3 regions of the Nonomuraea sp. NPDC050404 genome follow, and region 3 is predicted to be linked to each of the others. Evidence: riboswitches for the same ligand, from Rfam matches in the RefSeq annotation. Region 3 holds a riboswitch; each other region holds the start of a gene.
The links. Region 3 has a riboswitch for thiamine pyrophosphate ahead of thiC (phosphomethylpyrimidine synthase ThiC). Riboswitches for the same ligand answer to the same signal wherever they lie in the genome.
Positions count from the first base shown of each region.

Region 1 (9,801 bases), on a different contig from region 3:
TTGTGGAGCAAGACCTACACCGGCCCGGCCGCCCGGTTCGACGAGCCGCACGCCATGCGGGTGAGCCCCGACGGCGGCAAGGTGTTCGTGGTCGGCCTGAGCGCGGGCACGGAGACCGGCAACGACGCCGTCACGCTCGCCTACGACCCCGCCACGGGCGAGCAACTCTGGGAGGCCCGGTACGCGGCGCCCGGAGCCGGCTCCGACTTCGCCAACGCGATCACGGTCTCGCCCGACGGGAAGAGCGTCTACGTCACGGGCATGACCACGGACGGCGGCTCCGACTACTTCACGGCCGCCTACGACACCGCCGACGGCAGCCAGAAGTGGGCGGCCCGCCACGACGGGCCGGGCAAGGGCACCGACGATGCCCGGGTGATCGAGTTGTCCCCGGACGGCTCCAAGATCATCATCAGCGGCCAGAGCAAGGGCGGGCCCGGCGCGGGCCTGTCCGACTGGGGCACGGTCGCCTACGACGCCGCCACCGGACAGCAGCTCTGGACGACACTCCACAACGGCCCCGCGAACGGCATCGATGTCCCCTCGGGCAGCGCCATCGACGACAAGGCCGTCTACCTCACCGGCACCAGCGCCACCCGCGACACGCAGAGCGACGTGATGACGATCGCCTACGACCTCGCGACAGGAAAGGAGTTGTGGGCCGACCGCTACGACGGCCCCGGGCACAAGAGCGACACCCCGCACGACATGACGCTCGCCCAGGGCAGGTTGTTCGTCACCGGCAACACCACAGGCGAGGGCACCGGCTCCGACTTCACCACGATCGCCTACGACCCGGCCACGGGGCAGCGCTCCTGGGCGCAGCGCCACGACGGCCAGGCCAAGAACGAGGACTACGCCTGGGCCGTCAAGACGACCCCCGACGGCACCAAGGTGGTCATCGTCGGCCAGAGCGCCGACAACCAGGCCCTGGGCACGGACTACGTGACCATCGCCTACGACGCCGCGACCGGCGAGCAGGTCTGGACGGGCCGCTACGACGGCGCGGTCGGCGCCGGCGACAACGCCCACGGCCTGGCCGTGGACGCCACGGACGCCGGGGTCCGCATCTTCGTGACGGGCGCCAGCGCGACCGGCGGCACCCCGCCGAACGCCCTGGAGATCGACTTCGCCACGGTGGCGTACTTCGAGCCGTGGAAGCAGTGACCCTCTGACAGCGACGCCCCCTGGAACTCCAGGGGGCGTTCGTGTTTTCCGGGCCCACTTGGGCTCGCGTAACGGCGGGTCACCACTGAAGGGTTCAGAGGGCGTTTCCTGGAGGGCCGTCAGCCGGAGTGCGGTGGGTGGGGAGCCACGGGTGACCGTAATGCAGCAAGCGCTTGTGTTTCGGCCTTGATCACGCCGGGTAAGGCAGATATAAATTTTCTGAGCTGCCTGTTCGTCAGGAGCCACAGATGCCCATCACGCTCACGCCCGCCGCCCGTGAAGCCCTGTCGCCCGATGAAGTGATCTTCTTCGACTGGCACGTCACCGGCCTGTGCTGCGCCGACGCGGGCGAGTTCTCGGTCAGGGCCCTGCGGCGCTCCCGGCTGCCTCGAAGGGCGCGCCAACTCGGGCCGGCCGTGTACGCGCATCCGACCGCCTGGGTGCATCTCGCCGAGCTTCCCGTCACGATCGACTGCCGCCCGCTCTGGCGCTGGCGGCGCTTCGTCTCCGATCTGCCGCCGGACGCCGGCCTGCGCTGCTGCCTGGGGCGCCCCATATATCACCAGGGAGGTTAGCGGTGAAGCTGCGTTCCATCATCATCTGGACGGCGGTGGCCGTCGTCGGCGCCGTGGGGTGGGCGGTGCTCGCCCTGTCCCGTGGCGAGAACGTCAACGCGGTGTGGCTCCTGTGCGCCGCGGTCGGTTCGTACGCCATCGCCTACCGCTTCTATGCCCGCTTCATCGTGCGCAAGGTGCTGCGCGCCGACGACCGCAGGGCCACGCCGGCCGAGCGGCTCGACAACGGCATCGACTACCAGCCGACCGACCGGCGCATCCTGTTCGGCCACCACTTCGCCGCCATCGCCGGGGCGGGGCCGCTGGTCGGCCCGGTGCTGGCCGCCCAGATGGGCTATCTGCCCGGCACCATCTGGATCGTCGCGGGGGTGATCTTCGCCGGCGCCGTGCAGGACATGGTGATCCTGTTCTTCTCCATGCGGCGCAACGGCAGGAGCCTCGGGCAGATGGCCCGCGAGGAGATCGGCCCGTTCGGCGGGGTGGCGGCGCTCGTCGCGGTCTTCGCCATCATGATCATCCTGCTCGCCGTGCTGGCGCTGGTCGTGGTCAATGCCCTGGCGCAGTCCCCGTGGGGTGTCTTCTCCATCGCGATGACCATCCCGATCGCCCTGTTCATGGGCTTCTACCTGCGGGTGATCCGGCCCGGCAAGGTCGTCGAGACCACGGTCATCGGGGTCGCGCTGCTGATGTTGTCGATCGTGGCCGGCGGCTGGGTGCAGGAGTCGAGCTGGGCGCCGTTCTTCACGCTCAGCCCGTCCGCGCTGTCGCTCTGGCTGATCGCGTACGGGTTCGTCGCCGCCGTGCTGCCGGTGTGGATGTTGCTCGCGCCGCGCGACTACCTGTCCACGTTCATGAAGATCGGCACCATCGTGCTGATCGCCATCGGCATCGCGGTCACCGCCCCGCCCCTGCAGACCACGGCCTTCACCGACTTCGCCTTCAACGGCGAGGGCCCGGTCTTCGCCGGGTCGTTGTTCCCGTTCGTGTTCATCATCATCGCCTGCGGGGCGCTGTCGGGCTTCCACTCGCTCATCTCCTCCGGCACGACGCCCAAGATGATCCAGAAGGAGTCCCAGGTACGGATGATCGGCTACGGCTCCATGCTCATGGAGTCGTTCGTGGCCGTCATGGCGATCACGGCGGCCTGCGTGCTGACCCCCGGCCTCTACTTCGCGATGAACTCCCCGGCCGGCGTCGTCGGGGCCACCGTGCAGACCGCCGCGGAGGCGGTCACCAACATGGGCTTCGTCATCACGCCCGAGCAACTGCAGGCCGCGGCGGCGGCCGTACAGGAGGAGACGCTGATCGCCAGGACGGGCGGCGCGCCCACGCTGGCCGTCGGCATCTCGCAGATCTTCTCCGGATTCCTCGGGGGTGCGGGGCTGCAGGCGTTCTGGTACCACTTCGCGATCATGTTCGAGGCGCTGTTCATCCTCACGACCGTGGACGCCGGAACCCGGGTCGGCCGGTTCATGCTCCAGGACACGCTCGGCAACCTGTGGAAGCCGATCTCCCGGGTGAGCTGGTGGCCGGGGCTGGTCATCACCAGCGGCGTGGTCGTCGCGGCCTGGGGATACTTCCTCTACCAGGGCGTCAACGACCCGCTCGGCGGCATCAACCAGCTCTTCCCGCTGTTCGGCATCGCCAACCAGCTCCTGGCGGCCGTGGCGCTCACCGTCGCCACGACCCTGCTGATCAAGAGCGGCCGGCTCAAGTGGGCCTGGGTGACCGGGGTGCCGCTGGCCTGGGACGCGGCGGTCACGCTGACCGCCAGCTACCAGAAGGTGTTCTCGCCCGACCCCACGCTCGGCTTCTTCGCCCAGCGCGACCGCTACCAGACGGCGCTGGACCAGGGACAACTGCTCGCGCCGGCCAAGACGACCGGCGCGATGCAGCAGATCGTGGTCAACTCCACCGTGGACGGCATCCTGGCGGCGCTGTTCGCGATCCTGATCATCGTGGTCATCCTCGACGCTGCCCGCGTGTGGATCAAGGCGATCAGGTCGCCGGAGCCGCTGCCCAGCACCGAGGCGCCGTTCGAGGAGTCCAAGATCTACGCGCCGGCCGGCCTCATCGCCACCCGCGAGGAGAAGGAGATGATGGCCTCCAAAGCCCCCTGACTCAGGGCGCGAGCCACTGCGCCGTGGGCCAGGTCTCGCGCCGCCACGCGCTGTCCCAGAACATCCACTCGTACGCCGCCGCCCTGCCGTACGCCCGGTCCATCGCCTCGCGGGTGTCCGGATCGGCGGTGGCGGCGAGCCGGTCGGCGATCGCCCTGGCCTGCTCGGCGGAGGCCGCGAAGGCCGGGTCGGAGTAGGTGGAGATCCACCTGCCGTAGGGGTGGTCGGACGTGTCCCCGGCCCGCTTGAGCAGCGCCGTACCGACGTCCTGGTAGATCCAGAAGCACGGCAGCACAGCCGCCGCGATCACCGGATAGGGCGCGGTGAGCGCCGTGGCCTGCAGGAACGACGAGTACGCCAGGCACGTCGGTGACGTGGCGAGGTCCGGGTCCTCGATGTAGGCGGCGTGCAGCAGGCGCTCGGCGGCCAGCGCGGTGTGCGCGCTCTGCGCCCAGAACGCGGCGTCGGCCGGGTCGGTGGCGCGGGCCGAGGCCGTGGCCAGCGCCTTGCTGTACGCCTCCAGGTAGCGGGCGTCCTGCACCATGTAGAACCCGAACCGGTCGCGGTCGAGGGTGCCGTCGCCCAGGGCGCGGATGAACGGGTGCTCGTGGATGGCGGTCATCAGGTCGGCTGTGCGCAGCCACATGTCTTCGCAGAACATCGTGCTCATTTCCAGATCGCGTGGAAGTGGTGGACGGGCCCGTGACCATGCCCGACGTCCAGGTCGTCGGCGGCGAGCAGCGCCCCCGTGAGGTACTGCTTGGCCGCCCGCACCGCGCCCGGCCAGTCGTCGTGACGCGGGCGCAGCGCCGCGATCGCCGAGGACAACGTGCAGCCGGTGCCGTGGGTGTTGCGGGTATCCACGCGCGGCGCGGCCAGCTCGACCGTGCCCTCGGGCGTCGCCAGCACGTCCACGCACGTGTCGCCGTCCAGATGACCACCCTTGAGCAGCACCTGCCGCGCCCCCAGCGCACGCAGCCGCCCGGCCTGCGCGCGCATCTCCGCCAGGCTCCCGGCCGGCGCCTCCCCGAGCAGGTCCGCCGCCTCGGGCAGGTTCGGGGTGATCAGGTCGGCGCGGGGCAACAACGTCTCACGCAACGCGGTCACGGCATCGGCGGGCAGCAGCCGGTCACCGCTCTTGGCCACCATGACGGGATCGAGCACCACGTACGCGGGCCCGTACACGTCCAGCGCCCCGGCCACCGCCTTGATCAGCTCGGCGTTGCCCAGCATGCCGATCTTCACGGCGTCCGCCGGCACGTCGGTCAGCAACGTGTCGAGCTGCTGGGCGACGAACTCGGCGGGCACCTCGTGGATGCCGGTCACGCCCGTGGTGGTCTGCGCCACCAGCGCGGTGACCACCGTCATGCCGTACGCGCCGAGCGCGGAGAAGGTCTTCAGGTCGGCCTGGATGCCGGCGCCGCCGCTGGGATCGGTGCCCGCGATGGACAGAACTCTGGGAACAGCGCTCAAGGCTGCGACGTCCCTTCGCTAGTGCGAACTAGATCAGGTTCGACGGGTGTGATCTCAGCCCGGCCGTCCGGGCACCCCGCGTCAGCGGCCCACTGTAACAGCCGCCGGTAGTTGACCACACGTTCGAGTGTCGGCATTGTGGGGCGGGTGGCCGCTGATGAGACGCGTGACGGTGTCGCCCTGAGCAATCTCGACCAGCCGCTGTTCGACGGTGCCGAGGCCACCAAGCGTGACCTGGTCGACTACCTCGACGCCGTGCACGATCGCATCATCCCCGCGCTGCGCGAGCGCCCGCTGTCGGTCATCCGGGTGCGGCCCGGGCAGCAGCCGTTCATGCAGAAGAACCTGCCCAAGTACGCCCCCGACTGGGTGAAGTCGGTGTCCCTGTGGGCGGAGGCGTCGCGCAGGCAGGTGACGTACGCGCTCTGCGAGGACAGGAAGACGCTGCTGTGGTTCGCCAACCAGCGGGCCGTCGAATACCACCCGGCGCTGTACGCCGGCGACAAGCCCACCCACCTCATCCTCGACCTTGACCCGCCCGAGCACGACGACTCCTTCTTGCTGGCGGTGCGCGGCGCGTTCCTGGTCAGGCAGGCGCTGGAGGAGGCCGGGCTGGCGGGCGCGGTGAAGACGAGCGGGGCCAAGGGCGTGCACGTGTTCGTGCCCGTCACCGGGGACACGGGCATGGAGGACCTGGCGGCGGCCACCCGCGCGGTGGCCGCGCGCGCCGAGCGCATCGATCCGGCGCTGGCCACCACGGCGTTCATCCGCGAGGACCGCGAGGGCAAGGTGTTCCTCGACTCCACCCGCGCCGGCGGCGCGACCGTGGTGGCCGCCTACAGTCCCCGCATCCGACCTGGGGTTCCCGTCTCCTTCCCGGTGGCCTGGGCGGACCTGGACCGGGTGGCGCCGAGGGACTTCACGTTGCGTACGGCGCCGGGGTTGCTGGGCGGGGCCGATCCCTGGGGTGAGCACATGCCCGCGCCGCAGCGGCTGCCCGCCGATCTGGTCGAGGAGGGGCACACGATTCCGGTCGCCCGCGTACAGGCGATGCATGAGGGGAAGAGGCGCGCCCGCGCTCGCCGCGAGAAGTGATCTATCCCCGGATGATGTCCGGAATTTGCCACAATAGTGGGTCTTCCCGCTGATTCCTTGGCGGGTTACTTTCGGGCAATCGGCGACTCGGGGGGTTGCACGCCGCGATTCCCATCGTCCTGGGGGGACCCGTATGCGAAGAATCGTCATCGCGCTGATCACAGCACTCGCCTTAGCAGTGGCCATGGCCGCGCCGGCCAACGCGGGCGGTCTCGACGACGTGTTCGCCAAGTTGCTCGTCAAGCAGGTCAAGGGAGCCAACGCCAAGAAGCACCTCGATGCCTTACAGGCCATAGCCACCGCCAACGGCGGCAACCGCGCGGCCGGCAGCCCCGGCTACGACGCCTCCGTCGACTACGTGGCCGGCAAACTGCGCAAGGCCGGATTCAAGGTCACGCTGAACCCGATCAACTTCGTCGAGAGCTGGTCGGAGAACTCTCCGCCGGTCCTCCAAATCACCGCACCCACCCCGAAGACGTACGTGCCGGGCACGGACTTCGTCACCTTCGAGCCCTCACCGGCCGGCGACGTGACCGCGCAGGTCCAGGGCGTGGACCTGACGCTGCCGCCCGCTCCGGTACCCAGCTCCACCAGCGGCTGTGAGGCGTCGGACTTCGCCGGCTTCGTGCCCGGCCGGATCGCGCTCATCCAGCGTGGCACCTGCCCCTTCGTACAGAAGGTGGACAATGCGGCCGCCGCCGGAGCCTCCGGGCTGATCGTCTTCAACGAGGGCCAGCCGGGACGCACCGACCCCTTCCCGCTGAACATCGGCGAGTGGCGGGCCGGCATCCCCATGGTGTTCGCCAGCTTCGCGGCGGGCAACGAACTGGCCACCGGCAGCCCCACCGTGCGCATCAAGGTGGACGCCAACCTGGTGCTCGGGACCAACAACAACGTGATCGCGGAGAGCCGCTTCGGCGACCCGCGCAACGTCGTCATGGTCGGCGCGCACCTCGACAGCGTCACCGCCGGGCCCGGCATCAACGACAACGGCTCGGGCACCGGGGCCATCCTGGAGGTGGCCGAGGAGATGGGCGGGTACTTCCCGGTCAAGAACAAGGTGCGCTTCGCCTTCTGGGCCGCCGAGGAGATCGGCCTGCTCGGCTCGGACCAGTACGTGGACGCCCTGTCGGAGGCGCAGCGGGACCGCATCAGGGTCTACCTGAACTTCGACATGGTCGCCTCGCCGAACTACGCCTACAAGTTGTATGACGGCGACGACTCCGACGGCGTCGGCTCGCCGGCGGGCCCGCCCGGATCGGCGCAGATCGAGGAGCAGTTCGAGGCGTTCTACGGCACCAGGTCCCTGCCGACCGTCGGCACGGACTTCGACGGCCGCTCGGACTACGGGCCGTTCATCGCCGTGGGCATCCCGTCCGGCGGCATCTTCACCGGCGCCGAGGGCATCAAGACGCCCGAGGAGGCGGCGCTGTTCGGCGGCACGGCGGGGGTGGCGTACGACGTCTGCTACCACCTGGCGTGCGACACGATCGCCAACGTCAACGACACGGCGCTCGACGTGGACGCGGACGCGATCGCGGACTCGGTCGCCCGCTACGCCTTCAACCTGCGCTCCATCCCACCCAGGTCACCCGCCCAGTCGGCGACGACCCTGTCGGAGGGCACCGGCTGACGGTTCTTGCGGCCGGGTGGACGTTCCACCCGGCCGCTCACCTGTCAGCTTGCCGGGGTCGGGTAGCTGGCCGGGCTGCGGTGGCCCTTGGTGTCCACTGCCCGCACCCCGAACTGGAAGTTGTCCTTGGACAAGCCCTCCACCGTGTACGAGGTCACGTTTCCGACGAAGCGGGAGTGCGTCCAGCTCGGTTCGGTTGTGTCCCGCCAGACCACTTCGTACCCGGAAATGTCGGGTTCGGGGTTGGCGTCCCAGCGCAGGTCGGTGTCGTTCGTGAGGCGGCTCGTCACGATGGCCGCCCGCCCGGGTGAGCGCGGCGCGCGGGCCAGGACGGCCAGGGCGGCCAGGTTCACCTGGGTCACTCGCGCCACGTAGTCGTTGTCGACGAACCGCAGCAGGTCCCCGTACTGCACCCCGTCCTCCACCCGCACGTCCTGGTGCTGGTGCCGGTAGTCCTCGTGCACCTCGGTGAAGCGCACGGCGGCGTAGCCCTGCTGCAGGAACGGGATCTGGTCGCCGCCCCGCAGGTAGCGGTCCCTGCGGTAGTACATGCGCGCGTCGAACCACGGCACGTACTGCTCGGCCGTCTCGTGGACGAAGCGGGCGAGTTGCCGCGAGACCCCGTCGTTCTCGCCGCCGACCGACTGGCGCACGGCGGCCTGGGCGGGGGTCTCCGAGGTGGGTACGCCTTCCGAGAACACCCGTACGGCCTTGGCGTCCCGGCCGTTCTCGCCGACCGAACTGCCCACGATGTCGTTGGTGAACATGCCCTGGATGTCGGCGTTGCTCTGCTTGGCCTGCTGGGCGTAGTACGCGGCCCCGTACAGGCCCTGCTCCTCGCCCGCGACCGCCATGAACACCACGGTCGCGTCGAACGTGCGGGTCGCCATGACGCGGGCGGCCTCGATGGCGGCGGCGACACCCGAGGCGTCGTCGTTCGCGCCGGGAGCGTCGCAGGTGGCGTTCATGACGTCGGTGCAGCGGGAGTCGTAGTGGCCGCTGACCACGTACGTACGGGCCGCCGAGGCGTCCTGCGAGCCGCGCAGCGTCGCGACCACGTTCGTGATCGTCGTGGGGGCGGGGATGCGCGGTGAGACGGGCTGGACGAACGACTGCTTCTCCACCGTCATGCGCCCGCCCGAGGTGGCGGCGATCCTTACGTACTCGTCGTAGATCCAGTCCCTGGCGGCGCCGATACCGCGTACCGGGTCGTCCTGGCTGGACAGCGTGTGCCGGGTGCCGAAGGAGGCCAGCTTGGCGATGATCCGGCCGAGGTTGCGCGCGTCCACCTGCCGGACCATCTTCTCGATCGCCGGATCGCGCGGCACGACCGCCTCGGCGGCCGGGGTCAGCACGCCGGCGAGCACGACGCCGGCCAATAACGGCAGAAATGATTTACGGATTCTTTTCCGGGCAAGGGGAGAGAGTGCCATGAGATGGCTCCAAGAGGGTGCTGGGAATTGCTCTCGGGCCGGTCCTTCTCCGTGGACCGGCCCGGGGGGACTGCGCATCTATCGGGTGATCGCCGGTTGCCTGCGACGAGCTGTCGGGTGACCTATCGGGTGATCGCCGGTTGCCGGCGAGCTGTCGGGTGACCTATTGGGGTGATTGCCGGTTGCCGGCGAGCTATCGGGTGATCGACACGTTGTCGACGCCCGCCTCGACCAGCGAGGCTCCGGATGCGTCGGCCGCGTCGATGAGGATGCGGACCGTCTGGCCCGCGAACGCGTTCAGGCTC
Region 1 is NZ_JBFAKB010000040.1:54,911-64,711, reverse strand. It holds gene AB0I81_RS57290 (S8 family serine peptidase) at 1-1,167, shown strand, start outside; gene AB0I81_RS57285 (hypothetical protein) at 1,416-1,742, shown strand; gene AB0I81_RS57280 (carbon starvation CstA family protein) at 1,745-3,862, shown strand; gene AB0I81_RS57275 (TenA family protein) at 3,864-4,523, opposite strand; gene thiD (bifunctional hydroxymethylpyrimidine kinase/phosphomethylpyrimidine kinase) at 4,529-5,335, opposite strand; TPP riboswitch at 5,329-5,424, opposite strand; gene AB0I81_RS57265 (ATP-dependent DNA ligase) at 5,483-6,430, shown strand; gene AB0I81_RS57260 (M28 family metallopeptidase) at 6,564-8,063, shown strand; gene AB0I81_RS57255 (M28 family metallopeptidase) at 8,108-9,430, opposite strand; gene AB0I81_RS57250 (M28 family peptidase) at 9,690-9,801, opposite strand, start outside.
Region 1: it holds a riboswitch for thiamine pyrophosphate, as region 3 does, so the genes downstream of both, thiD (bifunctional hydroxymethylpyrimidine kinase/phosphomethylpyrimidine kinase) here and thiC (phosphomethylpyrimidine synthase ThiC) in region 3, are expected to answer to the same signal.

Region 2 (9,801 bases), on a different contig from region 3:
TGTGGCGGGGCAGCGAGCTGGCGCGCGAGTCGATCGAGGCCGCCCAGCCCGTGCACGACCACATGCGCAGCGAGCTGATGTGCGGCCAGTACCTCGACCTGCTGGAGCAGGCCAACGGGGAGAACACCTTCGACTCGGCGCTGCGGGTGGCGCTGTACAAGAGCGGCAAGTACTCCGTCGAGCAGCCGCTCCGGCTCGGCCTGGTGCTCGCCGCCCGCGAGCTGACGCCGTGGATCGACGACCTTTGCACCGGGTACGGGCAGCGCGTCGGCATCGCCTTCCAATTGCGCGACGACATCCTGGGCGTCTTCGGCGACCCGGCGCAGACGGGCAAGCCCGCGGGGGACGACCTGCGGGAGGGCAAGCGCACGATGCTGGTTGCCCGCACACTGGCCTCCGCCTCGCCCCTGGAGGCCGAGACGGTACGCAAGCTGCTGGGCGACCCCCATCTGGACGAGCACGGGGTGTCGACGCTGCGCCAGATCATCGACGACACGGGGGCGCTGCAGGAGTGCGAGGACCTGATCGGCGACTACCTGGGCGAGGCACTGTCGGCCCTCGACCCGGCCCCGATCACGGCGGACGCCCGCACGGCCCTGACCGACCTCGCCATCGCCGCCACCTCACGCAAGACCTGAGGTCAGGCCGCACGCCAGAGTCGGCTCGACTCCCGCAGGACCTGAGGTCAGGCCGCACACGAGGCCCGAAGCGGCGTCACCTGGACCAGGAGCGCCCGCCGGGTTGGGCGGGCGCCTCGGGTCAGGTGGCCGAGAGCCGCTTGGCGAACTCCGCCGCCGCCGCGCCGGGGTCGTCGGCGTCGGTGATCGCGCGTACCACCACCACCCGGCTCACCCCGTGCGACATCACCTCGTCCAGGTTGTCGAGGTCGATGCCGCCGATCCCGAACCAGGGCCGCGTTGCTCCCAGCGACGCCGCGTGCCGCAGCAGCGGCGGGCCGGGGGCGGGGCGGCCCGGCTTGGTGGGCGTGGGCCAGATGGGGCCGCAGCAGAAGTAGTCGACGCCCTCCTCCACGGCCGCGGCGGATGCCTCGGCGGCGGAGTGGGTGGACCGTCCGATGACGATGTCGTCGCCGAGTATCTCTCGCGCGACCGTCACAGGAAGGTCGTCCTGCCCCAGATGGAGCACGTCGGGCCGGGCGGCGTAGGCGAGGTCCGCCCGGTCGTTGACGGCAAGGAGCTTGCCGTGCCGGTCGCAGGCGTCGCGGAAGACCTCGAGGAGCGCGAGTTCTTCGCGCGCCTCCAGGCCCTTCTCCCGCAGCTGGATGATGTCCACGCCGGAGGCCAGCACCGAATCGAGGAACTCTGCCAGGTCACCGCGGTCGCGGCGGCCATCGGTGCAGAGGTAGAGGCGGGCGTCAGAAAGCGAGGGCTTGGGCACGCCGCTTGACCTCGGTGTGACGGCCGGCCCTGATCGCCTCGATGGGCGAGCCGGGCAGGGATTCGTCAGGGGTGAAGAGCCAGCGCAGCGACTCGACGTCGTCGTAGCCGGCGTCCAGCAACACGGTCAGTGTGCCGGGCAGACCCTTCATCACGTCCTTTCCGTCGAGGAACACCGCGGGCACCTGTGGCCCGCCGCTGCCCCGGCGTACGCCGAGGAGCTTGTGATCCCGCAGGAGTTGTTTGGCCCGCCCGACCGGAAGGTCAAGGCGCGAGGCCACTTCAGGGAGTGTCAGCCACTCGTCCACGAGTTGGTCGGTCTCCCGGTCGATCTGTGCAACAGAAAGCGTCACGAAACCACAACTACCACATGCCGTGCTTGCTCAAACAACACAATCCCGTAGGGGTACTTCTGGATCTACCAGGCGTTCCGCGTCCAGACGCCCGCCGGAGGCGATGATCCGGCGTCCCTGCACGTAGTCGCGGGGCCGGTCCACGGCCAGCACCGCGGCCACGACATCGTCGGCGGTGAGCCAGACGGCCGACCATTTTCCCTCCGGGTCGCCCCGGTAGATGAGCCGCTCGCCCGCCGGGTGGTGGCCGGTGTACTGCATCATGTGGCCGAACTGCTCCGACCAGAAGTACGGCACCGGGTCGTACACCGCCTCCTCCCCCAGCAACGACGCGGCTGCGACCTCGGGGGCGTTGAGGGCGGTGTCCCAGTGCTCCACCCTGAGCCTGGTCCCCCAGCGGCGCGACCACCAGGCGGCGCAGTCGCCGACCGCGACGACACCCGGCAGGGAGGTACGCAGGTGCTCGTCGGTGACGACGCCGTTGTGCAGGTCGATGTCGGCGCCGGCCAGCCATTCGACGGCCGGGCGCACGCCGATGCCGGTGACCACCACGTGGGACTCGACGAACTCGCCGCCCACCAGCCGCACGCCGCCCTCGTCCACGGAGTCGACCATGGTGTTCAGCCGCAGGTCGATGCCGTCGTACCAGTGCCGGGTACGGGCTCCGATCTCGGTGCCGACGGCGGTGGCCAGCGGGGTCGGGGCGCTCTCGACGACCGTCACGGCGCAGCCGGCGCGGCGCGCGGCGGTGGCCACCTCCGCGCCGATCCAGCCGGCACCGATGATCGTCACGCGGGCACCGGGAACGAGCACGGCGCGCAGTTCGTGGGCGTCGTCGAGGGTGCGCAGCACGTGCTGGAGGCCGTCGCCCGGCAGCCTGATCGGGTCGGCGCCGGTGGCGATGACCAGGCCGTCGTAGGCGATCTCGCCCTCGGTGGTCTCCACGACGCCGGCCCGCAACGACTTGGCGCCGACGCCCGGCAGGAAGTCGACCCCCAGGGCGTCGAGGTCGGTGTCGACGAAGCTGGTGTCGGCCTCGCCCTTGAGCACGGCCTTGGACAGGGGCGGGCGGTCGTAGGGGCGATGGCGTTCCTGACCGATCAGCGTGATGCGGCCGGTGTGGCCGCGCCCGCGCAGGACCTCGACCGTACGCACCCCGGCCAGGCCCGCTCCCACCACCACGACTTGGTTCACGTTCATGACCATAACGGGGGCGGTGCGTGCGCATCGAACCGAGGCCGTAGGCTGAGGTACGTAAGACGCGCGGGAGTCCGGCCATTACCGGGCTGAGAGGAAGGCTTTACCGGGCCTTCGACCGCAAGACACCTGATCCGGATCATGCCGGCGAAGGGAGCGCATGTGGATGTGATCGTGGGTGGCGGGGTCGTCGGGCTCTCCGTGGCCTGGCGGATGGCCCGCGCGGGGCGGCCGGTCACCGTGGTTGACCCGGCTCCCGGCACCGGGGCCTCGTACGCGGCGGCGGGGATGCTGGCCCCGGTCAGCGAGGTGACCTACACCGAGACGCCGCTGCTGCGGCTGGGGGTGGCCGCGCTGCGCCGCTGGCCCGCCTTCGCCGCCGAACTGACCACCGACGCCGGCCTCGACCCCGGCGGCGAATCCGGCGGCGAATCCGGCGGCGAATCCGGCAGTGGCCCCGACGGCGATCCGGTGCGCGAGCCCGGCGGTGGGATCGGCGGCGTTTCCGGTGACGGCTTCAGCGGTGGCTCCGGTGGCGATCCGGCGCGCGGGCTGGACCTGCGCTCGGACGGGACGCTGGACGTCGCCTTCGGGACCGACGACCTGGCGGCGCTGGATGAGCTGGCGGGCTACATGGACAAGCTCGGCCTGCCGGTCCAGCGGCTGACCGGGCGCGAGTGCCGGCGCCTGGAGCCCATGCTGGCCCCCTCGGTGCGTGGCGGCCTGCTGGCGCCCGGCGACGCGTGGGTGGATCCGCGCCGCGTGACGTCCGCCCTGCTGGCCGCGCTCGAACGCCTCAGCGTCCCCCTGGTGCGGGCCCGCGCGACCGAGCTGCTGCGCGAGGACGGCCGAGTCGTGGGGGTACGCCTGGCCGACGCCGACCAGCGTGAAGTGCAGGGCGAGCGGGTCGTCGTGGCCGCAGGGGCGTGGAGTGCCGGGCTGGCCGAGGTGCCGGTGCGGCCGGTGAAGGGGCAGATCATGCGGTTGCGTTCCCCGCAGCCGCTGCTCAGCCGATGTGTACGCGGCACCGTACACGGCTCGTCCGTCTACCTGGTCCCCCGAGGCGACGGCGAGCTCGTCGTCGGCGCGACCCAGGAGGAGATGGGCTTCGACACCAGGGTCACCGCGGGCGGCCTGTACGAGCTGCTGCGCGACGCCAGGGAGCTGGTGCCGGGCGTCACCGAGCTGGAGGTGGCCGACGTGGTGGCGGGGCTGCGGCCGGGCACGCCCGACAACCTGCCGCTCATCGGGCCATCGGGCACGCCGGGGCTGGCGTACGCGACGGGACACCACCGGGGCGGCGTGCTGCTCGCCCCGCTCACGACGGAGATCCTGCTGGGCGCCCTGACGGGCGAGGAGAGCGAGCTGGCGGCGTGGTGCGCGCCGGCAAGATTTCGGGAAATTTCATGATTATTAGCATCAACGGGGCCGCGCACGAGGTCGCCGACGGCATGACCGTGGCGCAGGCCGTACGCACACTGACCGCGGCGACCACCGGAGTGGCCGTGGCACTGAACGACGAGGTGGTCACACGCGGCGCCTGGGAGACGACGGCGCTGAGCGACCGTGACCGCGTGGAGGTTCTGACGGCGGTGCAAGGTGGATGATCTGATCATCGCCGGGGAGAAGTTCTCCTCCCGGCTCATCATGGGAACCGGCGGCGCGCCCTCGCTGGAGGTGCTCGACCAGGCGCTGGCGGCGTCGGGCACCGAGCTCACGACGGTGGCGATGCGCAGGCTCGACCCCGGCGCCCGCGGCTCGGTGCTGGACGTGCTGCGCGAGCGCGACATCAAGGTGCTGCCGAACACGGCGGGCTGCTTCACCGCGGGCGAGGCCGTGCTGACGGCCCGGCTGGCAAGGGAGGCCCTGGGCACCAACTGGCTCAAGCTGGAGGTCATCGCCGACGAGCGCACGCTGCTGCCCGACCCGATCGAGACGTTCGACGCGGCCGAGCGGCTGGTGGCCGACGGGTTCGTGGTGCTGCCCTACATCGGCGACGACCCGGCGCTGGCGCGGCGGCTGGAACAGGCGGGCTGCGCGGCCGTGATGCCGCTGGGCGCGCCGATCGGCTCCGGTCTTGGCATCCGCAACCCGCACAACATCGAGCTCATCGTGGAGGCCGCCACCGTGCCGGTGATCCTCGACGCGGGCATCGGCACGGCCAGCGACGCGGCCCTGGCGATGGAGCTGGGCTGCGACGCCGTGCTGCTCGCCACGGCCGTCACCCGGGCGCAGCGGCCGGACCTCATGGCGGCGGCCATGAAGGGGGCCGTGGCGGCCGGCCGCCTGGCGCGCCAGGCGGGCCGCATCCCGCGCCGCCGCTACGCCGAGGCATCCTCCCCAATGAGCCCGTGAAAGCCGGGAGCCGATGACGCCACGCCGACGGCGAAGCGGATCCGGCACCCTGTGACGCGAGTGGTCGCTGGTCAGGCTCACCAGGTGCGGGGACGTTCCAACGAGAACGTCTCCGCATCGGTTTCGGGCGGCGAGGCCATGCCGGTGGCAAATCGCCCGTAAACTCGGCTGGGTGGACACGACGACTGCGGACCCCCTGGTCGGTCGGCTTCTCGATGGGCGCTATCGCATCGAGAGCCGGATCGCCCGGGGCGGTATGGCGACCGTCTACCTCGCGCTGGACATCCGGCTCGACCGGATGGTGGCGCTGAAGGTCATGCACCGCTCGCTCGCCGAGGACCCGGCGTTCGTCAGGAGGTTCATCGGCGAGGCGAAGTCGGTCGCCAGCCTCTCGCACCCCAACGTGGTGCACGTCTTCGACCAGGGCACGGACAACGACGTTGTCTACCTCTCGATGGAGTACGTCCCCGGCCGGACCCTGCGCGACATCCTGCGGGACCGCGGCAGGCTGCCCGCCCGCGAGGCGCTCGAGATCATGATCCCGGTGCTCGCGGCGCTCGGCGCGGCCCACCAGGCCGGCATGGTGCACCGCGACGTCAAGCCGGAGAACGTCCTGATGACCGACGACGGCCGGGTCAAGGTCGTCGACTTCGGCCTGGCCAGGGCGATCGAGGCGACCAACCAGACCCGTACCGGCGTGATGATCGGCACGATCGGCTACATGGCGCCGGAGCAGGTCACCACCGGCGCCGCCGACGTGCGCAGCGACGTCTACGCCGCGGGCATCATGCTGTTCGAGCTGGTGACCGGGCAGCAGCCGTACGACGGCGAGACGCCGATGTCGGTCGCCTACCGGCACGTGCACGACACGGTGCCCGCGCCGTCGTCGGTGGCTCCCGAGGTGCCGCCGCTGATCGACACGCTGGTGGCCGGCGCGACCGCCCGCGACCCCGGGCACCGCCCGGCCGACGCGACGGCGATGCTGGTGGCGGCGGTCGACACGCACCGCATGTTGCCCCGTACGACCCCTCCGCCGGGCACGGGCCCGCTGCGGGCGCCGACCGGGACCCAGCAGTTCGGCATGCCCACCGGCACACGGTCAATGCCGCCCGCCGCCCCCTCCCACACGCTGGTCCAGCCGCGGGCCGAGGTGCCGCGGCGGCGGCGCGGGTTCCGGCCCAACTGGTTCCTGGTGTCGCTGGCCGCGGTGATGGTCGTGGCGGTCGGGCTGACCGGGTGGTACTTCTCCCTGCCCGAGTACGTCACCGTGCCCAAGCTGAACGGCATGAACCTGGCGGAGGCCCAGAAGAAGCTCGCCGCGGCCGGACTGGTGGCACGCGAGGCCGAGGGCCGGTACCACGAGAAGGTGGGCGAGGGCCTGGTCCTCAGCGCCGACCCGGCCGACGGCTCGGAGCTGGAGAAGGGCTCGACGGTCACGGTGGTGTTGTCGCTCGGCCCCGAGCGCATCATCGTGCCGGACGTGACGGGCATGTCCGGCAACGATGCCCGCGCCGAGGTGGCCAAGGCGGGGCTGACGGTCGGCAACGTCAAGCGCCAGGCCAACACCGAGGTCGAACGCGACAAGGTGATCCGCACCTCCCCGCAGAACGGCGAGAAGGTCAAGAAGAGCGCCCGGGTCGACATCTTCGTCAGCGCCGGGCTGGTCATGCCCGACGTCGGCGGCATGCCGAAGGACCAGGCCGCCCAGCACCTGACCAACCAGGGCTTCCAGGTACAGGTCAACGAGGTGGACGACGACGCCGAGCCGTGCACGGTGATCGCCCAGTCGCCCAAGGCCAAGGCCGAGGTGGACAAGGGCGCGCCGGTTCAGGTGACGGTGGCGCGCTGCCAGACCGACATCTGGGAGTGGTTCCGCGGCGACAACGAGGGACGCGACGACCAGCAGTTCAGCATGGTGCCCGGTGTGGTCGGCAAGAACGTCGGCGACGCCCAGACCGAGTTGCGGGGGCTGGGGTTCCAGGTGCGGGTGCAGCGGCTGGCGAACGGCGGCGTGGTGCAGTACCAGCGGCCGCTCCCGAACAGCGAGCGGCCGTCCGGCAGCACGGTGTACCTCTGGCACTGATGATCGCCGGCGATCACCGGGCCAGGAGGGTCGTGGAAGGTGCTCTGGCACCGATGGGGGCCGGTGATCACCGGATCAGGTCAGGTGGCCGTGGAGGCGGACGCGGGCCAGGCCGCCGTCCGGGTAGATGTCCACCCGTACGTGCGTGACCGGCTCGGTGTGGCCGAGCCGGAAGCTGTGCGGCGTGTCCGGCTGCAGGCGGGTCCTGGGCAGCAGCGGCACCTCGCGCTCCCCGTCGAGTCCCGTCAGCGACACCGCGCCGGGCGCGTTGAACAGCAGGTTCGTGGTGTCGATCTCGGCCAGCGCGATGACGCCGCGCCCGGCCAGCCGTACGACCAGCCAGTCGTTGCCGCCGCCGCGCCGCCTGGCGGTCTCCCAGCCCTCGGCCTGGTGCCTGGCCAGGCCGGGCGCGATGACGTTGTTGGGCGAGGAGTAGAACTCGTCGGAGCAGGCGGTGACCAGCCCGCCGTTGGCGAGGGCGGCCAGGTCGAGGCCGAGGCCGTCGCGCAGCGACAGGTCGGGGCGGACCGCACCGTGCACCCGCAGCCGGGCGACCCCGCCGTCCGGGTGGATGTTGAGCCGCACATGCGTGTACGCTTCCTCGCCCGAGACCTCGAAATGATGCTCGGCGTCCCCCTTGAGCGCGGACAGCGGCACGATCGGCGTCCACGGCGCGGCCAGCACCTCCGCCGGCGACGGATGCCCCGCGACCGAGGCGGCCTCCACGGACGCCTGGGCCGGGTAGTTGCCCTTGAACCAGGCCGTGTCGATCACCACGCCCCGGATCACGCCGGGCATCCCGAGCCGCACCAGCGCCCAGTCGTGGCCGGGCTCGCGACGCCGGCGGGTCTCCCAGCCGTCGTACACCTGCCCCTTGTTGCCGAACGTCTCCGGTCTGAAGCCGGGCCGCCCCGGCCTGATCAGGCTCTCCTTCTCGGCGAAGGACTCGTCGCTGGCCGCCACGACCGAGCCGCCGAGGCTGCGCAGGGCGAGGTCGGGCAGGATGGTGAAACGGGACATCCTCAGAACGCTCCCCTGGCTGTCAACAATCGTCCATGCGGATCGCCGTCCACCGGGCGGCCGCGCAGCCAGGTGGTCAGGACGGCGCCCTTGAGGGTACGGCCGTGGTAGGGGGTCACCGGGTTCTTGTGGTGAAGGCGTCCGGCGTCGATGAGATTGTCGGCATCCGGGTCGAAGGCCACCAGATCGGCGTCGTTCCCCACCTTTATCCCGCCTTTTCCGGAAATACCGGCCATGGCGGCGGGATTGGCGGACATCCAGCGGACCACGTCCCCCAGCCCGTGCCCCCGGCGCGCGGCCTCCGTCCAGACCGCCGGCAGCCCGAGCTGGAGGGAGGCGATGCCACCCCACGCGGCGGCGAAGTCGGGCACCTTGAGCTCGGCCGTCGAAGGCGAGTGGTCGGACACGACACAGCCCAGCACACCCCGCGCCAGCCCGTCCCACAGCAGGTCGCCGTTGGCCCGCGAGCGGATCGGCGGACAACACTTGTACGTGGTCACACCCTCGGGCACCAGCTCGGCCGCCAGCGTCAGATAGTGCGGGCAGGTCTCGGCGGAGACCGCCACGCCCCTGGCCATGGCCGTCTCCAGCACCTCCAGGCACTCGGCGCTGGAGACGTGCAGGATGTGCACCCGGCAGCCGGTCTCCTCCGCCATCCGGACGGCCCGCTCGACGGCGCTGCGCTCACAGGCCCCCGGCCGCGAGTCCAGGAACTCCCGGTAGCTCGGCCCGCCGGGCTCGGCCAGCAGGTCGGGGTCCTCGGCGTGCACCACCATGAGCCCGCCGAACCCGGCGACCTCCGCCAGCGCGGCCCGCATCTCCTCCGGCCCCAGCGGCGGGAACTCCTCCACCCCCGACGGCGACATGAAGCACTTGAACCCGAAGACCCCGCGCTCGTGCAGCGGCGCGAGATCCTTGGCGTTGCCCGGCACCGCCCCGCCCCAGAACCCGACGTCCACGTGGCACTGCCCCCCGGCGGCCCGCAGCTTGACCTCCAGCGCCTCGGCGCTGACGGTGGGCGGCAGGGAGTTGAGCGGCATGTCCAGGATTGTGGTGACGCCGCCGGCCGCGGCCGCCCTGGTCGCGGAGTCGAAGCCCTCCCAGTGGGTACGCCCGGGCTCGTTGACGTGGACGTGCGTGTCGACCAGGCCGGGCAGCAGGGCCAGCCCGCGCAGGTCGACGTCCTCGGCCGCGGGCAGCGGGGCGGCGTAGTCGTACAGGGCGATGATCTTCTCATCCCGTACGGCGATCGCGGCGGCCCGCTCCCCCTCGGGTGTGACGGTCCTGCGCGATCTGACGACTAGATCGAATGGGGTGTCGGATGGGGTCATTCAGCTCCTTCCAGGTGGCGCTCGGCGGCCAGGCGGGCGGCGAGGCGTTCGAGCAGGGGCCCGGC
Region 2 is NZ_JBFAKB010000007.1:396,974-406,774, reverse strand. It holds gene AB0I81_RS22070 (polyprenyl synthetase family protein) at 1-638, shown strand, start outside; gene thiE (thiamine phosphate synthase) at 760-1,398, opposite strand; gene AB0I81_RS22060 (Rv2175c family DNA-binding protein) at 1,376-1,750, opposite strand; gene AB0I81_RS22055 (FAD-dependent oxidoreductase) at 1,781-2,950, opposite strand; TPP riboswitch at 3,004-3,120, shown strand; gene AB0I81_RS22050 (FAD-dependent oxidoreductase) at 3,110-4,357, shown strand; gene thiS (sulfur carrier protein ThiS) at 4,354-4,554, shown strand; gene AB0I81_RS22040 (thiazole synthase) at 4,547-5,302, shown strand; gene pknB (Stk1 family PASTA domain-containing Ser/Thr kinase) at 5,475-7,385, shown strand; gene alc (allantoicase) at 7,461-8,405, opposite strand; gene allB (allantoinase AllB) at 8,408-9,736, opposite strand; gene AB0I81_RS22020 (glycerate kinase) at 9,733-9,801, opposite strand, start outside.
Region 2: it holds a riboswitch for thiamine pyrophosphate, as region 3 does, so the genes downstream of both, AB0I81_RS22050 (FAD-dependent oxidoreductase) here and thiC (phosphomethylpyrimidine synthase ThiC) in region 3, are expected to answer to the same signal.

Region 3 (9,801 bases):
CACGCTCGATGTGATGATGCCGTTCCTGGACGGGTGGACGACGGCGCACCGGTTGCGGACGGAGGAGGCCACCAGCCACATCAAGGTCGTGCTCATCACGGCCAGGGCTCAGGATGATGACAAGGTGCGGGGGCGGGGGATCGGGGTGGATGCGTACCTCACCAAGCCGTTTGATCCGGCCGAGTTGATTCAGGTTGTGCGGGATCTGGCTGCTGGGTCTCGGAGATGAGAGGGCCACGCCGGCGGCGCCCTTCCGGGTATGACGGCCGTCCGTAAACGTTTGGGTGAGTGGGCGGGCGGGTGCTTCTTGGATGGTTCGTGGTCGGTTTGTGGGGGCGTGGGTAGGGCCGGGAACTCGTGCGGGGTTGCTGTGAGTCATATGTGTAGGGCGAGGTTCTTCGTCCGGCCCAAGATGTGAAGGTGGGATCGTGCGTAGTTCGATCTTCGGTAATCTCGACCCCCAGCAGATGCCCCCTGGCGGTTTCGTGCTGGAGAACCACAAGATGCTGCGCGTCCAGCTGCCCCACGAGGTGCTGGCCAAGCAGGGGTCCATGGTCGCCTTTCAGGGAAAGATGGACTTCGACTACGAGGGTTCCGGCGGGATCGGGAAGCTGTTCAAGAAGGCCATGACGGGGGAGGGCGCCTCCCTGATGCGGGTGCGTGGTGAGGGGCGGCTCTTCCTCGCCGACAACGCCGATGACATTCACCTCTTCTATCTGGAGAACGAGGGGATCACGGTCAACGGGCGCAATCTGCTGGCGTTCCAGCCGCAGCTCACCTGGGACATCCAGCGTGTGCAGGGGGCGGGGGTGGCGGCCGGTGGGTTGTTCAACACGACCGTCACCGGGACGGGGTGGGTGGCGGTGACCACTCATGGCACGCCGGTGCTGCTGGACGCGGCCGCCATGCCGACGTTCGCGGATGGGCAGTCGGCTGTTTGCTGGAGTGCGGGGCTGAACGTCGGGGTCAATCGAACGGTGAAGATGGGGGCGTTGATCGGGCGGGGGAGTGGGGAGGCCATGCAACTCGCGTTCACCGGGCAGGGGTTCGTGCTGGTGCAGGCCAGTGAAGGGGTTCCCGTTCCGGCGCCTCGTTCCTAGTCGCCGGCGAAGGGTCGATGGTGGGCCCGGCGGGTGGCCAACGGTAGGTAGACAGGGAATTAGCTAATTGCCATAATGGGTCGGTGCTGGACGTCGATCTGATCAAGGCACTGGCCAATGACAAGAGGCTGCTGATCCTGGAGTTGTTGCGCGACCCCGAGCGGCACTTCCGGCCGCAGCGCGACGGCGACCTCGTACGCGACGGAGTCTGCTCACTGTTCATGGCCGAGAAGCTCGGCGTGAGCCAGCCCACCTGCGGCGAGCATCTGAAGGTGCTGGCCAAGGCGGGGCTGATTCGCGGGACGAAGATCAAGCAGTGGGTGTTCTACCGGCGCGACGAGGATCGGATCGCCGCGGTGAAGGAGTTGCTGAGCAGTGACTGGTGAGCCCCATGCCGCCTACGACCGTCTCATCAAGGAGATGGACGCCGCCGGGGCGCGCTACCGCCTGATCGACCACCCGCCCGAGGGACGTACGGACGAGGTCAGCGCGTTGCGCGGGCATGACGCCTCGCAGGCCGCCAAGTGCCTGATCGTGATGGTCAAGGTGGGCAAGAAGCAGACCCGGCACGTGCTGGCCGTGGTGCCGGGCGACGCGCGGCTCGACCTTCAGGCGGTCAAGGGCCTGCTCGACGGCACGTACGTGGCCTTCGCCGCCAAGGACAAGGCCGAGGAACTGGCCGGGAGCGAGAGCGGGACGGTGTTGCCGTTCAGCTTCGACCCCCGGCTGGAGCTGGTCGCGGACCCGTCGCTGCTGAGCCGCCCCGAGCTGTACTTCAACGCCGCCCGCCTCGACCGATCCGTGGCGCTGTCCACCGACGACTACGTACGGCTGGCGGCGCCCCGGATCGAGCCGATCGTCTCGAAGGAGGATAAGGCGGAGGTGGGCGTCCCGATCGTCTCGAAGGAGAGCTAGGCGCAGGTGGGCGTCTCGATCGGCTTGAAGGAGAACTGCTAGGCGCAGGTGGGTGTTGGGGCGGTGTTGGTGCCGGTCCAGGAGCCCAGGAAGCCGAACGTGGTCGAGGCCCCGGGCGCCAGCAGGCCGTTCCACGAGACGTTGCGCACGCTCACCGAGGACCCGCTCCCGCCCAGCGTGCCGCCCCAGATCTGGGTGATCCGCTGACCGTTGGCGAACGTCCACGACACCGTCCACGCGCTGATCGGCGTCGTACCGGTGTTCTTGACGGTGACCTCGCCCTGGAACCCGCCCTGCCACTGCCCGGTCGCCTTGTACGTGGCCGTGCAACCTCCCGTAGGCGGCGGGGTGATGGTCGGGGTGATGGTGGGGGTGGGGGTGCCGGGGTCGGTGCCGGCGAGTGCGTTGACCAGGGGCGTGTACCACTTGTCGGACATCTTCTGATCGCCCGCGGCGTTCGGGTGCACCCCGTCGTAGGTGTCGGTGCCCGTGCTGAAGCCCGTCCACTGGTCCACCACCGTGATCGGCGACTGCGCGGTCGTGGTGGCCGCGGCCCAGGCGGGGATGGCGTTGTTGAAGTTCACCGTGCGCTGGGCGCACTCTCCGCAGCTGGACGGGTTCATAGGGATGATCTTGGCGACGAGGATCTTCATGTTGGGATTGCTGGCCCGCATCTGGTTCACCATCGTGGTGAACGCGCTGAGGATCGTCGCCGGCGCGATGTTGCTCCACACGTCGTTGGTGCCGAAATGCATGAGTACGACGTCGGGCCGGGTGGCGGACAACCAGCCGGTCAACAGGTTCTGGTTGGCCACGTTGGTGGCCAGGTAGCCGCCGTGCCCCTCGTTGTCGCCGTCGTGCGCCACTCCGCAGCCCTGCGGCGGAAGGGTCCCGACGAAGTCGATGTTGGTGTGGCCGGAGCTCTGGAGGCGGTTCCAGAGCATCGCCCGCCAGCAGCCGGGGGATCCGGTGATCGAGTCGCCCAAGGGCATGATCCTGGTGGCGGCGGCGCTGGCCGTGGCGGTGGTGGCGAATAACACCGCCGCGGCCAGTGCCACCAGCGCGGCCAGCACGGAGCCGGTCTTGCGCATCGTCTGCTCTCCCGTCGTAAGCCTGCGCAGATCGTAAAATCGGCGGCCGTACGCGGGAAGGAGGCGATCAAGTCGGAGCCTCTGACCAGGGCGGACGAATGTAACTTTCAGCCGCGTACCACGGCCAATGGGCAGGGCGCGTGGTGCAGGAGGGCCTGGCTGATGGAGCCGATCAACATCCCGGCCAGCTGCCCATGCCCCCGCGACCCCACGACCAGCAGATCGGCCCGTACCGCGGCCTCCTTCAGCACCTCCATCGGATGCCCGCGCACGACCTCGGCCACCACCTGCACCCCGGGATGCCGTTTCCGGTGCTCGGCCAGCGACTCCTCCAGGGCTCCGACCGTGTCCCGTTCGCGCTCGGGGGAGGCCGCCTCGAAGCCGCCCGCCTGGGGCCAGGCCCAGGCCCGGACGGCGCGCACCCGTGCGCCCCGCAACGCGGCCTCGGTGAAGGCGAATTCGAGCGCCCGCTCGGCGCCCGGCGAGCCGTCGGCCCCGGCCACGATCTCGCCGCGCGGGGAGGCGGGTGTCTCGTGAACGAGCACGACGTCCGTACGCGCGTGCGCGGCCACCCCGTGCGCGACCGACCCCACCAGCAGCCCCCGCACCCCGCCGATCCCGCGACTGCCCACGACCAGCAGTGCGCCGCCCTCGGACATCCTGATCAGCGCCGAGCGGGGGTCGCCCGGCACCAGCATGCCCTCGACGAGCACCTGCGGCCACTCACGGCGGGCGCGGTCCCTGGCCGCGTCCAGCACGGAGTGCGCGCCGTCGCGCATCCACCTGGCCACCTCGGCGTAGTGCTGGACGGCGGTGTCCTCGCTCACCCATTTGGGTACGGCGTACGCGATGGTCAGCGGAGAGTTGCGCAGCTCCGCCTCGGCCGCGGCCCAGCCGACCGCCTCCAGGCCGGTACGGGAGCCGTCGGCGCCTACGATGATCAAGACCACAGCTCCTCAGGGCAGGGCGTAACACTCCACTTCCGCCCGGCGGAACGGGATTCCGGCCGCCTGTGAGTCGCGGGTGCACGCGCGTTCGGTCTTGCTGAGCCTGAGTGTGCCACAGACGGACACGCCGGAGTATGTCCGGCAGTCGAGCGTCGAGTCGGATTTGCCGACGCGATACATCTCCCTGACCGCCGCACGGCACTTCCCCTTCCCCGTGTCGGCGTAGCGGCACTGGGCGATCAGAGTGTCGTACTGCTCCTGGCTCACTTCGTGCTGCTGCATGCCGTCACCGGCGGCGGCAGTGGCGCCGGAGGCGGTCATCACGACGAGTAGTCCAACGACAGCGGCGATTTTTCTCATGTTTCCCCTGATGGGACCGTACCGCTGACGGCGATCGCCAAACCTCGCCCGCGAGGTTTCGGGCCGGGCGGGCCGTGGGTACGATCATCGCCGACCAACGCGGGAGCCCGGTGCGGACCGGGCTGAGAGGACGGCTGACAGCCGCCGACCGCCAGAACCTGCTCCGGATAATGCCGGCGAAGGGAGTTTGCGCGATGAGCGACGCGCGCTTTTCCAAGATCTACAACGGTGACCTGCGGGTGCCCATGCGGCAGGTCAACCTGTCCAACGGCTCGTCGGTGACGCTGTACGACACCTCGGGCCCGTACACCGACCCCGCCTACGAGCCGGACCTGCGGCGCGGGCTGCCACGCCTGCGTGAGCGGTGGATCGGCGAGCGGCGCGCGGCCGGTCAGCCGGTCACGCAGGTCGGCTGCGCCCGGCGCGGGCTGGTGACCAGGGAGATGGAATTCGTGGCCGTGCGCGAGGGCGTCACGCCCGAGTTCGTACGCCAGGAGGTCGCCGCCGGCCGGGCCATCATCCCCGCGAACGTCAACCACCCCGAGTCCGAGCCGATGATCATCGGCCGCAACTTCCTCGTGAAGATCAACGCCAACATCGGCAACTCCGCGGTGACCTCCTCCATCGAGGAGGAGGTCGAGAAGATGACCTGGGCCACCAGGTGGGGCGCCGACACGATCATGGACCTGTCCACCGGAAACGACATCCATGAGACGCGCGAGTGGATCCTGCGCAACTCGCCCGTACCGGTCGGCACCGTGCCCATCTACCAGGCGCTGGAGAAGGTCAAGGGCCGGCCCGAGCTGCTGTCGTGGGAGGTCTACCGCGACACCCTGATCGAGCAGTGCGAGCAGGGCGTCGACTACGTGACCGTGCACGCGGGCGTGCGGCTGGCGTACGTGCCGCTCACCGCAGGGCGTAAGACCGGAATAGTCTCGCGCGGCGGCTCGATCATGGCCGCCTGGTGCCTGGCGCACCACCGCGAGAGCTTCCTGTACGAGAACTTCGCCGAGATGTGCGAGATCCTGGCCCGCTACGACGTGTCGTACTCGCTCGGCGATGGCCTGCGCCCCGGTTCGATCGCCGACGCCAACGACGAGGCCCAGTTCGCCGAGCTGCGCACGCTGGGCGAGCTGACGGGGATCGCGCGCGAGCACGACGTCCAGGTGATGATCGAGGGGCCGGGCCACGTGCCCATGCACAAGATCAAGGAGAACGTGGACCTGCAGCGCGAGCTCTGCGACGACGCGCCGTTCTACACGCTGGGCCCGCTCGTGACGGACGTCGCGCCCGGCTACGATCACATCACCTCGGGCATCGGGGCCGCCATGATCGGCTGGTTCGGCACCGCGATGCTCTGTTACGTCACGCCCAAGGAGCACCTCGGTCTGCCGGACAAGGACGACGTCAAGACGGGCGTGATCACGTACAAGATCGCCGCTCATGCCGCTGACCTGGCAAAGGGGCATCCGAAGGCGCAGGAGTGGGACGACGCGCTGTCCGACGCGCGCTTCGAGTTCCGCTGGGAGGACCAGTTCGACCTGTCGCTAGACCCCGACACGGCGCGCGCCTTCCACGACGAGACGCTGCCCGCCGCGCCGGCCAAGACCGCGCACTTCTGCTCGATGTGCGGGCCGAAGTTCTGCTCCATGCGGATCAGCCACGAGATCAGGGACGCGGGCTACGCGGAGAAGGCCGCCGAGATCAGGGATGCGGGCTACGCGGAGAAAGCCGCCGAATTCAGGAGGCTCGGCGGCAATCTCTACGTCGACTAACCGGGTAGCGTCTCCCCGCCGATCGGGGCCAGGATCTCGCCCGTGTAGTACGACGACAGCCGGTTGGAGGCGAAGAACACGTACGAGGGGGCGATCTCGTCCGGATCGGCGGCCCGCCCCATCGGGACCTGTTCGCCGAACTTCGCCACCTTCTCCTCCGGCATGGTCGCCGGGATCAGCGGCGTCCACACCGGCCCGGGTGCCACGGCGTTGATCCTGATCCCGCGATCGACCAGGTTCTGCGCCATGGAGTAGGTGAAGGCGTTGATGGCGCCCTTGGTGGCGGAGTAGTCGATGAGCGTCTTGTTGCCGCGCAGCCCGTTGATCGAGGAGGTGTTGACGATGGCCGCGCCCTCGCGCATGTGCGCGAGCGCGGCCTTCGTGACGTGGAAGAAACTGTGGATGTTGACCGCGAACGTGCGCTCCCACTGCTCGTCGGACAACTCCTCCAGACCGTTCACCGGCTGCTGGTAGGCCACGTTGTTCACCAGCACGTCCAGCCCGCCCAGCTCCGAGACGGTCTGTTCCACGACGGAGCCGCAGTGGGCGCGTTCTCCCAGGTCGCCGGGCAGCAACACGCAGCGCCGCCCGGCCGCCTCGACGAGCTTCCCGGTGTGGGCGGCGTCGTCGTGCTCGCTGAGGTAGGCGATCGCGACGTCCGCCCCCTCCTTGGCGAAGGCCACGGCCACCGCCCGGCCGATGCCCGAGTCGCCGCCGGTGATCAGGGCCCTCCTGCCCTCCAGCAGGCTCCTGCCCTCGTAGTCGCGCATCTCGTCACGCGGCTGCGGGCTCATCTCGGCGGTGTGGCCTGGGTACGGTTGACTCTGCATGACCAGCGGCCTGCCCGAGGCCGGGTATGGATAACACCGGCTACTTGACGAATCCCTCTGACCTGAGCCAGTCGCGGGCGACCAGCGCGGGATCGCCGCCGTCCACGTCCACCTTGGCGTTGAGCTTCTGCATCACGTCGTTGTTCAGCTTGGCGCTGATCGGCGCGAAGATCTTGGCGATCTCCGGATGGGCGTCGAAGAGCTGTTTACGCAGCGTGATCCCCGCGTTGTACTGCGGGAAGAAGTGCTTGTCGTCCTCCAGCAGGACCAGGCCGAGCGCCGGGATCCGGCCGTCGGTCGTACTGATCAGGCCCATGGCGCACTGGCCGCTGGCGATCGAGTTGTACAGGATGCCGACCGACATCCGCTTCACGTTGGCCGCCGGCACGTCGGTGCCGTATCGCAGGCCGTAGCCCTTGAGCATGCCCAGGAAGCCGTCGTCCCGGCCGAACGCCTCGTGGTCGACGCAGTACGTACGCTCCGCCACCGGGATCTTCGTCATCTCCGAGAGCTTCGTCACGCCGTACTTCTCCGACGTGGCGCGGGTCATGCCGATGGAGTAGCTGTTGTTGATCGCGGAGGGCGGCAACCAGACGATGCCGTTCTCGCGCAGATCCAGGTCGCGCACGGCCACGTACTGCTCATGCGGGTCAGGGATCGGCTTGCTCTGGCCGAGGTAGGTGATCCAGCCGGTGCCGGTGTACTCCCACATCACGTCGGCGCCGCCCCTGATCAGCGAGGCGCGGGCGTTCACACTGCCCTGGACGTTGGTCTTGTCGGTCACGTCCGCCCCGGCCGCCGCGAGCGCGAGCACCGCCATCTTGCCCAGGACGAGCTGCTCGGTGAACTCCTTGGACGTCACCCGGATCGGGACGCCCTCCAACGTGGGTATCGGCTTGATGCTGCCGGCCTCGACCGGTGGCACGAAGGACGAGGCGGGCCGCAGCCCGCACGCCGAGAGGGCGATGAGCAGGAGCAGCGCCATGAGTGCTCTCACGACAGACCCTTCGGTGAGAGGTAACGCTGGGCCAGCCCACCAAGCCAGTCGATGAGCAGCGCGAGTACGGCGATCAGCACGCACCCCGTGATCAGGACCAGACTGCGTTGTGTGGTCACGCCCGTGGTGATCAGGTCGCCGAGCCCGCCGGATCCGATGAAGGCCGCGATGCCCGCCGAACCCACGTTCAGCACCAGCGTGGTCCGCACCCCCGCCAGGATGACCGGCACCGCCATCGGCAGTTCGACCTTGAACAACACCCCGGCCGCCGACATGCCGATGCCCCGCCCGGCGTCCACCAGCCGCGGGTCCACCTGCTCGATGCCCACCATCGTGTTGCGCAGCGCGGGTAGCAGGCTGTAGGCGAACAGCGCCGCCACCGCCGTCCAGAACCCGATCTGGAACACCACGGCCAGCAGCACGACCAGGCCCACCGCCGGGGTGGCCTGGCCCAGGTTCACCAGGGACAACACCAGTGGCGTCGCCTTGCGCAACGCGCGCCGGGTGAGCAGGATGCCCAGCGGCAGCGCCACGACCAGCACCAGCACGGTCGAGAAGAACACGAGCTGGATGTGCTCCCACGTGCGCCGCAGGATGTAGGGCAGGTTGAGCGAGCCCGACTCGATGCCGTCGAGCGGGACGACCTGCGTGTAGACCACCATCGCCACGCCCACCAGCAGGTAGCACAGCGGGGGCAGGATCACGTGCCAGGAGCGCCCGATGCGCGGCTCGGGCGCGGTGGCCTCCCTGGCCGAAGCGCTCTCGACCGTCACCGGGTCCCCTCACCCCTGCGCTGTCGGCGCTCGCGTTCGTGGGTCTTGATGGCGGCGATCGCGTTCTGCACCGTGGTCAGTGACAACGATCCTGTGTACGCCCTGCGTCTGCCGACCACCGGTACGACCTCGGTATCGGCGTTGAGCAGCGACTCCAGGGCGTCCTGCAAGGTCATGCGGGCGCTGATGAAGCCGGTTACGGGGTCGCCGGCCGTACCGACCGGGCCGCTGAGACCTTCGAGCTCGGCCTGGCCGACCCACCTGAGCGGGCGGCGCATCCCGTCGAGGACCAGCGCGTAGCCGCGGCCGTCGCTCTCGACCTCCGCCAGGAGCTCCCGCGCGTCGGCGTCCTCGGTGGTGTAGGGGACCTGGTCCGTCTCGATGTCGCCCACCTTGGTCAGTCGCAGCAGCCGCATCGAGGAGCCGCCGCCGAGGAACTGCTCGACGTAGTCGCTGGCCGGGTTCGTGAGGATCTCGGCCGGGGTGGCGTACTGCTCGATGTGGCCGGGGCGCTGCATGATCGCGATGTGGTCGCCGATCTTGAGCGCCTCGTCCACGTCGTGGGTGACGAAGACGATCGTCTTGGCCAGCTCTTCCTGGAGGCTGAGCAGCTCGTCCTGCATGCGCTCGCGGCTGATGGGGTCGAGCGCGCCGAACGGCTCGTCCATCAGCAGTACGGGCGGGTCGGCGGCCAGCGCCCTGGCCACCCCGACACGCTGCTGCTGCCCGCCGGACAGGCGGCGCGGGTAGGTGTCGCGATACAGCTCGGGCTCCAGGCCCACCAGCGTGAGCAGCTCGTCCACGCGTTCGGCGACCCGCGCCTTGTCCCAGCCGAGCATCTTGGGCACCTGGCCGATGTTGGCGGCCACGGTCATGTGCGGGAACAGTCCCGCCTGCTGGATCACGTAGCCGATGTGGCGGCGCAGCCGGTCGGGGTCGATGTCGCGGGAGTTCTCACCGCCGATCACGATGTCGCCCGAGGTGGGCTCGATCAGGCGGTTGATCATGCGCAT
Region 3 is NZ_JBFAKB010000035.1:751-10,551, forward strand. It holds gene AB0I81_RS54215 (response regulator) at 1-229, shown strand, start outside; gene AB0I81_RS54220 (AIM24 family protein) at 429-1,100, shown strand; gene AB0I81_RS54225 (metalloregulator ArsR/SmtB family transcription factor) at 1,184-1,486, shown strand; gene AB0I81_RS54230 (YbaK/prolyl-tRNA synthetase associated domain-containing protein) at 1,476-2,015, shown strand; gene AB0I81_RS54235 (cellulose binding domain-containing protein) at 2,054-3,106, opposite strand; gene AB0I81_RS54240 (universal stress protein) at 3,214-4,050, opposite strand; gene AB0I81_RS54245 (hypothetical protein) at 4,063-4,413, opposite strand; TPP riboswitch at 4,503-4,615, shown strand; gene thiC (phosphomethylpyrimidine synthase ThiC) at 4,608-6,188, shown strand; gene AB0I81_RS54255 (SDR family oxidoreductase) at 6,185-7,018, opposite strand; gene AB0I81_RS54260 (glycine betaine ABC transporter substrate-binding protein) at 7,059-8,015, opposite strand; gene AB0I81_RS54265 (ABC transporter permease) at 8,012-8,788, opposite strand; gene AB0I81_RS54270 (ABC transporter ATP-binding protein) at 8,785-9,801, opposite strand, start outside.